Regions from separate parts of the Pseudoalteromonas sp. Angola-30 genome, predicted to be linked through region 1. Evidence: predicted binding sites of a transcription regulator. Region 1 holds the regulator's gene; each other region holds the start of a gene.
The links. Region 1 encodes sigma-54, which starts transcription at its own class of promoters, with help from an activator protein. Its sites were predicted from a motif close to GTTGGCACGNNNNTNGNNT; they were not measured.
Positions count from the first base shown of each region.

Region 2: a site for sigma-54 is predicted at 1,088-1,106, ahead of PSH54_RS04730 (DUF2726 domain-containing protein). Genes of this name have one in related genera too.
Region 3: a site for sigma-54 is predicted at 788-806, ahead of PSH54_RS01965 (hemerythrin domain-containing protein). Genes of this name have one in related genera too.
Region 4: a site for sigma-54 is predicted at 715-733, ahead of PSH54_RS10545 (FlgO family outer membrane protein). Genes of this name have one in related genera too.

Region 1 is NZ_JAQREI010000005.1:63,075-65,244, forward strand. It holds gene PSH54_RS08855 (PTS sugar transporter subunit IIA) at 1-104, opposite strand, end outside; gene hpf (ribosome hibernation promoting factor) at 109-396, opposite strand; gene PSH54_RS08865 (RNA polymerase factor sigma-54) at 424-1,923, opposite strand; gene lptB (LPS export ABC transporter ATP-binding protein) at 1,993-2,170, opposite strand, start outside.
Region 2 is NZ_JAQREI010000002.1:394,160-396,329, forward strand. It holds gene mtnN (5'-methylthioadenosine/S-adenosylhomocysteine nucleosidase) at 1-332, opposite strand, end outside; gene PSH54_RS04730 (DUF2726 domain-containing protein) at 452-1,048, opposite strand; gene folE2 (GTP cyclohydrolase FolE2) at 1,163-2,083, opposite strand.
Region 3 is NZ_JAQREI010000001.1:432,034-434,203, reverse strand. It holds gene PSH54_RS01975 (hypothetical protein) at 1-219, opposite strand, end outside; gene PSH54_RS01970 (hypothetical protein) at 277-528, opposite strand; gene PSH54_RS01965 (hemerythrin domain-containing protein) at 845-1,270, shown strand; gene PSH54_RS01960 (hypothetical protein) at 1,355-1,768, opposite strand; gene PSH54_RS01955 (TonB-dependent receptor) at 2,116-2,170, shown strand, end outside.
Region 4 is NZ_JAQREI010000006.1:206,842-209,011, forward strand. It holds gene PSH54_RS10540 (SPOR domain-containing protein) at 29-607, shown strand; gene PSH54_RS10545 (FlgO family outer membrane protein) at 767-1,360, shown strand; gene PSH54_RS10550 (FlgO family outer membrane protein) at 1,374-2,066, shown strand; gene PSH54_RS10555 (FlgO family outer membrane protein) at 2,075-2,170, shown strand, end outside.

The sequences.
Region 1 (2,170 bases):
TTTTCATGAGCAAGCTCACTGATAAACTCTAAAATTCTTTTTTTACTACTAAAAAGGACCGCAGCTTTGCTGCAGTCCTGGCATACTAATGTACTTAATTTCATAATATTAGTGTCTAGCAAGCTTCTCTTTATGTTTTATGACTTGACGATCGAGCTTGTCAATCAACGAGTCTATAGCGGCATACATATCTTGGTGCTCTGTTGAGGCAAATAAATCTGCGCCACTTACATGAATAGTCGCTTCTGCTTTTTGGTTGAGTTTTTCTACATCGAGAATGACATGCACATTGCTAATATGATCTGAGTGCCTTTCTAGCTTTGCAAATTTATTATTTACATAGTCTCTAAGTGAATCAGTTACTTCTACGTGACGACCAGTTAGGTTTAGTTGCATAAGCATTTCCTCTTTGTTTTTTACGTCTTATATCAAACTCTTTCTCTGATTTGACGGTGGAATAGCTAGCGATTCACGGTATTTTGCTATTGTGCGTCTAGCTACTTTAATTCCTTGCTCTGCCAATATATCCGCAATTTTACTATCACTCAATGGTTTAGCTGAGTTTTCCGCGGCAATTAGCTTTTTAATTAGGGCACGTATTGCGGTTGATGAACACTCGCCGCCGTTTTCAGTGCTTACGTGGCTTGAGAAAAAATACTTAAGCTCAAAAATACCACGTGGCGTATGCATATATTTTTGCGTAGTAACACGCGAAATTGTCGATTCATGCATTTCTACCATTTCAGCAACATCGTTTAAAACCATTGGCTTCATGGCTTCTGGGCCATGTTCAAAAAATGCCTGTTGCTGTTTTACAATACAGTTTGTTACCTTAAGCAGCGTGTCGTTTCTGCTTTCAAGGCTTTTTATAAACCATTTAGCTTCTTGTAAGTGAGAGCGAATAAACTGGCTATCACCACTTGATTTTACGGTACGTGACATAGCCGCGTACTGACTATTTACGCGTATTTTTGGCATGCTATCTGGGTTTAGCTCTACCACCCAGCGGCCTTTTATTTTTTTAACCGATACATCTGGTATTACATACTCCGACTCTTCCCTTACTATTGTATCTGCAGGTTTTGGGTTGAGGGTATGTATTAGGGTCATGACCTCTTTAAGCTCGTCTTCTTTAAGCTTAGTCTTTTTCATTAATGTACGATAGTCGCGTGCCGCTAATAGATCAATGTGATCGGTTAAGATCATTTTAGTTTGTTCTATAAAAGGGGTGTCTTTATCAAACTGGTTTAGCTGAATACACAAGCACTCTTGTAAACTGCGCGCGGCTATACCTACAGGGTCAAATAACTGAATACGCTTTAAAACGGCTTCTATTTCATCAAGTTCAACTTCAACTTCGTCATCGTTTTCTTGGTTAAAGCTCTCTAAAATTTCTTCGCAACTTAGCGTTAAAATACCCGAGTCATCTACAGCTTCTACAATGGCAATAGCAATGGCTTCGTCAGTTGGGCTAAAAGGAGTAAGCTGAAGCTGCCACATTAAATACTCATGTAGCGTTTCAGTAGAGGCACCTTGATAAATAGACTCATCTTCCGGCATTGGGCCTGAGGATGCCGCAGGGGCTGCGCTCATGTACTCATCCCAGGTTACATCCATTGCCATATCATCGCTAACGGTGTCTTTATTTAAAGCTTCGCCACTGTCTTGCTCGTACTCGCTAGTTGTATCGTCAGCCGATGCGCTTACGGTTACATCATCCGTATCTGCTTTTTGTTCATTTTTTCCAGCCGACTCTTCCGTGTAATCTTGCTCTTCTACTTCTAATAGCGGGTTGCTATCAAGTGCTTCTTGTATTTCTTGCTGGAGATCCAATGTACTGAGCTGCAGCAAGCGAATCGCTTGTTGCAATTGTGGAGTCATTGTAAGTTGCTGGCCCATGCGCAGCTGTAATGATTGCCTCATGTATCTCTAACAATCCTTTTATGTTGTTATAATTAATATTAGCAGATGCTTGTAGGTGTGGCTTAAATGTTACAGCCTAAATTGCTCGCCTAAATAAACATCGCGTACAGTTTTGTCATTTAATACGTGTTCTGGGGTGCCAGATGCAATTAGCTCCCCATGAGAAACAATGTAGGCTTTTTCACAAACATCAAGGGTTTCTCTTACATTGTGATCGGTAATTAATACGCCAATGCCACGGTTTTTA
Region 2 (2,170 bases), on a different contig from region 1:
TGGCCAATTTCGTAGCCAAAAGCGGTTACATCTACATCGTGATGGCGTACTTCAGAAGAGATAACAACATCGCCAACACTTAAAGAGGGATCAAAGCCACCGGCAGAACCTGTGTTGATAACACAGTCAGGATTAAAGTTATCAATTAATAACGTGGTTGCAATCGTTGATGCCACTTTACCAATACCCGATTGCACAAGCGTTACTGTATTACCTGCTAATTCGCCTGTGTAAAAGGTAAACCCTGCTTTTGTTAGCACTTGTGGGTTTTGCATTGCTTCACGTAAAATTTTAACTTCTGGCTCCATTGCGCCAATAATACCAACATTCATAGTGTTTGATTCCTGAGTTTGAATACGTAGATTATACGTGAAGTTAGCAATAAAAAACAAAAAAGCGAGCTGTTTTACGGCTCGCTTTAAATACTTTTAGGAGAGTATTTAATTCTATTTTAAATTTCGGCTAACGCAGTGGTTTGGGCTTTAGCCTGAGAAGGTGACAATACCGCAGGTTTACTTACACGATTACGTGTTGGACGAGCCGATTGCACCGCTGCAGGTTTGCCTAATTTAAACATAATTGCATCGCGCACCTCAGAAGGGCGGTAGCCTGATTTTACTTTCATACGAATATGTGGAATGCCAGCAGATTCTAAAGCGCCGTTTACAAACCAGTCGCGCTGCGCTTTGTGGCCATCTTTATTGGCGTTGTTAACTAAATCGACCGCAGCCACTATCGTCATTTTCTCTTTATCTACCAGCACAAAATCGAGTTGCTTATTTTTAGCTTTAGCTAAAGCTGCACGTTTTGATTTAGCAGAGAGGCCTTGCTTGCAGTCGATTACATCGATGAGTTTGACGCGGCTCACAATTTTGTATTGATCGCCTACCGCACGCTCTAAAAGATTTAAAAATGCACCCTCAACCTGTGTAAACACAGTTTGTTTGCGGGTAAAAGGATAGGGATTGCCGCCATCATCACTAAATTTTGACGCAACCACAGAGGCCCCAACCACTAATACTAAAATTGATAATAAAGCGAATTCCATACGGTAACTCCATAACAACAAATTGACACTGCTCAAGTAAAGCAATTTACGTGCCTAAAAATTGGTTGTTATAGCTAATTACCGTATGTATTTATTATTAATGCAGCAGGGCTGTTAGGCTTTGTAACCGCCCTCAATTCCTTTAACGGCAATCGCGACTGCATCATGCGCATGGAGTGATTCGTAATGATTAATTTGCAGCCAGTAATCACTAAAGTTATCGTTTTCAAGAACCGCTTTAATTTTACGTGCAGCATCTTCACAAAACATTAAATTTTGACCGTTAAGACGGGCAAATTCTTGCTCATCTTCACGTTTTACTGCCGCTTGTACGGGGGTTTTTAGTTCAGCTTCTAATGTATCAATTAAATTTACAACGTCAAATTCACTAATTGTGTTGTCTAGCTTTACTTTAACGTTTGCAATTGAGCGCTGTGAGTGAGGCGTTGCCACAATACCCTGCGTTGTACCTAGCCATGCTAAAACATCTTTTTGATTAAGTGTTTCTTGATTAAACTTTTCGCTAAAAGCATTTTGAATAAGTTGGCGAGCAAGTGCTGCAGAGCATGGACAGGTTGATGAATAAGTAACATCAACGCTTAGCTCGTAGCTAATTACGCTATTTTCAATAGTGCTGGTTAGGGTAATTGGGTAGCTTTTCCAACCTGCTTTACCGCTTAATAACGATTTACGACGCAGCGGTAACTCAAATTTAAACTCTATTTGGGCTTTGTCACTTAATCCTTCGTGGCTGGTGATAAAGGTATCGAGTGCTTGAGCTAAAGTTTGTGGGTTAACTTGTTGCTCTGTTGAGAGTAAATCAAGCGCTAAAAATAAACGCGACATATGAATGCCTTTAGCGTCTTCTTTATGCAAATTAACAAAGGCACGCGCTTTTGCGTTAACGGTAACGGGTGCTAAATCTTTCGATTCAAAAATAAATGGCAGTTCTATTTCGCCCATACCAACCCAGTCTAACTTACCTGTTTGTAAGGCGGGAGCCGTATCAGCTATATCGGGCATGTTGGTTTGCATGTGCGCTACTCGTTATTGGTCATAATAAAGCGCAGCATTTTACACTAAATAATTTATTGCTGAAATGATGAGTTTAACAAGTAGGCA
Region 3 (2,170 bases), on a different contig from region 1:
TAAAAGACTTCTATCAACAATACTATGATTCTCAAACTCTTTATTAGGCGTATTTACTTTTGTAGCTTTGCATTCATTATTTAGCGGCTCATTTTTATGTATATTGGTTTCATAAGCTATATCAGCTTGCTCCATACATTTTGCAGAGCCCGCATAAGGCTTTGCCGCACAGCCAGTTAAAAATATACACAATGAAAATACAATTAAAAACGCTTTCATATTCAATCCTATTTTACGCCCCCTTGTGCTTTAAATTATAGCTGTAAGTTTACTTACTTAATCGGCTATTAAAACAAGTAGATCAATAAAAAACACACCAGCTTCATCAAAAAAAGTGTCGCCTTTAGCATCCTTTTTTATTTGAGCGCTTACACATTCATTGTAAACCTTTAAGCTTGTTTTAGCGCCATTTAGCTCAGTCATTTCTGCCTCTTGTATGCATACACGTCGTTCAGAATGCTCGGCTGTACTACATGCACTTAATAACGCGCACAGTAATAATGCTGTAGTGGGGCTTTTTAAGTTCATCCTTAAACTACCCTAATATCTAAAGTTTTATAAAAATATATGTAAGGCAAGTATGTACAGCTTTTACCCAAATAATGCGCTACTTTACCATCTCAATAAAATACCCAACCAGTAAAAATATGTAAGCTTATGTAGCGTCAAAAGCAATCACCTCTTTTAATCTGAAAAAATTGCAGCTGTTTATGTGTAAAAGTTACAGAGCAACTCCATCCAAACCAGCCAAAAGTACATTAAAATCAATTATATCAACACATTAAGATTCGGCACTGCGCTTGCTTTTAAAAGTTTATAAAGCAATTACAGCAAGGAAAGAGTTATGAATATTTTTGAAGCGCTACGTCACGACCACGATAAACAACGCGAGTTAGTAGATGCCCTTATTCAAACGCACGGCGATACGCAGCAGCGCCACAAGCTAATGGACGAGCTAAAAACCGAATTAGAAGATCATGCAAAATTTGAAGAGCGTTATTTTTATAACCCACTTATGTTTGACGATCTAACGCACGAAAAAGCACGCCACAGCGTTGCTGAACACCATGAAATTGACGAATTAATAGAACAACTTGAAGACACCGAAATGAGCTCATCTGCTTGGTTAGTTGCAGCTAAAAAGTTGCACCATTTAGTGCATCATCATTTAAGTGAAGAAGAACATGAAGTATTTCAATTAGCGGGTAAAGCCCTAACCGAAGGACAAAAAGAAAGCCTAGCTAAACAGTATAACGATGCCATGCATTAGTTATTAATTAAACCGACTTCCATACACTCCCTTGTGTACTTATTGGTTATAAGCCGTATGGCTTATAACCTTTTTTTTGCAGCGCTACTTAATGGTAAATTTAACGTCTTGCTCGCGTAACACATACAGTGCAAAACACGCTGCCCACATTGGCCACGCTGTAAAAAACAACAAGTTATTAAAGCCATCAATATACTGATTATAAGATGAAAGCGTTGATAGGCCGTGCATTACAAATATAACGCCATAAGTAAGGCGCTTTTTAATACCCACTAAAAAAGCCAACACTAAAATAAGCTGTAACGCCCCCAGTACATAAGCAACCACATCTGTAGAGCCGCTAATACCATAAAAATGCTCAAAAATTCGAGCGCTATGCCCAGGGTTAACAAACTTATCAAACGTCCACATAATCATTACAATAAATACGCCTAGGCGTAACGAAAAAAGCGACCACTGCAAACGATTTTGAAAGTCAGTACCTGTTGTACCAGTCATAAAATTTCCTTAAAACTAAATAATTTAATGTTGAAACTAGCAAGACCGCTCAACACATATTTTATTTCATCTTAATGTATAATTTTTTAATAAATTCGGTGCCCTGCTTTTGGTTTGTTTGCGTATAAAACCGCTATTTATAAATTACGACCTATTATGGCAATAACTAACTACAGTATTTGTAAAACAAAAACATAGTGCCTAAAACTGAATAACGCTTTTGAGCAATGTGCTAAGCTTTTAACGTTTCATTCTAAAAAACAAAAAGAATTAATATTTACTGAAAGTTATTCACAATGCTGCAGGTCTTTATTGCCACATTCACACTAACCAAAATGAGAACCCTTTTGAAACATTCATATTTGGCACTTTTTATAGCCGCTTCACTCACACCTAATTTTT
Region 4 (2,170 bases), on a different contig from region 1:
CTAGCACGCGTGACTTGCTAAGCATTGTTTGGCTGTTAAAATAGCGCTCACTCTTACCCAAATTAACAACATACTTATGCTGCACTACAAGGATTTTTTAGCCACATTAGTTTTAGGCTTTGCATTAGCAAACAGTGCTCACGCACTAGCAACGGCCCAAAAGCAGGCGGTGCTCATTAAAAAAGATGACTTAGCCGTACTCAAAGAGTCAGCGCAGCAGTGGCAACAAACCAAGCCTCAACTAGAAAGACTGTTAAAACTAGAAAGTGAATTACAGCGCACAGTAGATAAATTAAAACAACTTAACGTGCAGCCAAAACCACGGCAAACTAACCACTTAGCTGTTGTGAATACAAATGCGCTGTTTGCTGTGCAAGTGGGGGCGTATAAAAATAAAGCGGTACTTGAAGCGGCTATAAAGCAATTTCAATCACCCTCAAATAAGCTTGAAGTAAATACCGAGCAAGTACTGATTGACCAGCACACCTTTTATAGATTAAAGCTTGGTGCGTTTAAAACAAAAGAAGCAGCAAAGGATGCATGTAAGTCATTAATAAACAATAATACTTGCTTTGTAACCTACTACGTCAAAACGCCTCAAAGTTAATTAACCTGAACTCTGGTTAAGAGCCTTACTAGCATATTGAACTATCTTGATACTTAAATTTATTATCTCTGGCTAGAGATAGGTTTATTATCCAGAGTTTAGGTTAATTAGGCATAATAATTGCTTTATCCTCGGTATGTTTTAAAGAGGACGGCAACTATGCGCCTTTTATTGCCTTTAGTATTGTTAAATTTAACTGCTTGCAACTTGGTTCCGCCCCCAGAGCCGAGTGTGCCTACTGACGCGCCAAAAGCAGCAATGGCACCCTATACCGTTAACGAGTATGTAGCAAATCTAACCTCGCAGCTTAACCATGTAAATGGCGCTTTAAATGCCAATGCGCGCATTGGTGTGAGTAGCTTTTTTTATGCCGATGCTTTAGATACTAAGCTAGTAGCAGGGCAGGCCTCGGGTTTGAGCTTACAAATTCAAGAAAGCTTATTAACGCAATTTACCCAGCTTGGCTATCATACCGTTGAGTACCGCCTTGGCAATAACCTTATATTAGCGCAAAACGCAGACAGCATATTAAGCCGCGACTTAAGTAAATTACGCAATCGCCAAAATATTGACTTAGTCATCACCGGCACTGTAACGCGCCAACAGCATGCTTACATAGTTAATGCACGACTAGTTAATATTGAAAACAAGCAAGTATTGTCGGCAGGCAGCACAGAGATCCCTATAAATGTAATGTGGGGAAACGAAAAAATTCAGCAGCGTGACGGCTCTTTGTACCGCAGCGAATATTAATCAGGAGCACACCATGAGAAACCTATTAATTACCCTATGTTTGCCATTAGGCTTTGGCTGTTCGCAAATGTTAAATTCGCTACATTCAGAGCTGGAGCAGGTTGAGCAAGATAATGCAGCCCAGCTTGTTTCAGAGCAACGTGCGGTAAAAGCACCTGCACCAAATGAAGCGTTATTTCAGTCTAATTTAAACAAGCAAAGTAACTACACCAAAAGTGCCCCTGCAAAACGCAAAAATATAAACCATTATGTGCGCGGTATAATGCAAGACATGGTCGAAAACCTGCAATACGTAAACGACAAAACGCCACTTGCCGTTTCTAGCTTTGTATTTTTAGATGATGACTACAGCGATGGAAGCCTGTTAGGTAACCAAATAGCCGAAAGCTTTATGCACGAGCTGCATAGTTTTGGAGTACCGGTTATCGATTTTAAAACCACCGATTATATGCGAGTAACCCCCGCAGGCGACTTTGTATTTAGCCGCGATTACCTAGAGCTAAACCAAGATCAAAACTTTAATTACGTATTAGCAGGAACTCTTGTGAGCCACCAAGGTGGCGTACTGGTAAATGCACGAATAGTGGGCATTAAAAGTAAAGCGGTAGTGGGCAGTGCGCAAGGGTTTATCCCTCAATCAGTGGTTGATGCGCTAAACAGTAGCTATCGCACCGACGGAATTATGCTTAAACAAGCCAGCGAGTGAGGTTGACCATGTTTTACAAACTATCTGCTATAGCGGGGCTAACGGCAACGTTAGCATTAACTGGCTGTTCAATAACGCAAAATAATGAGCATAACGAAAGCATA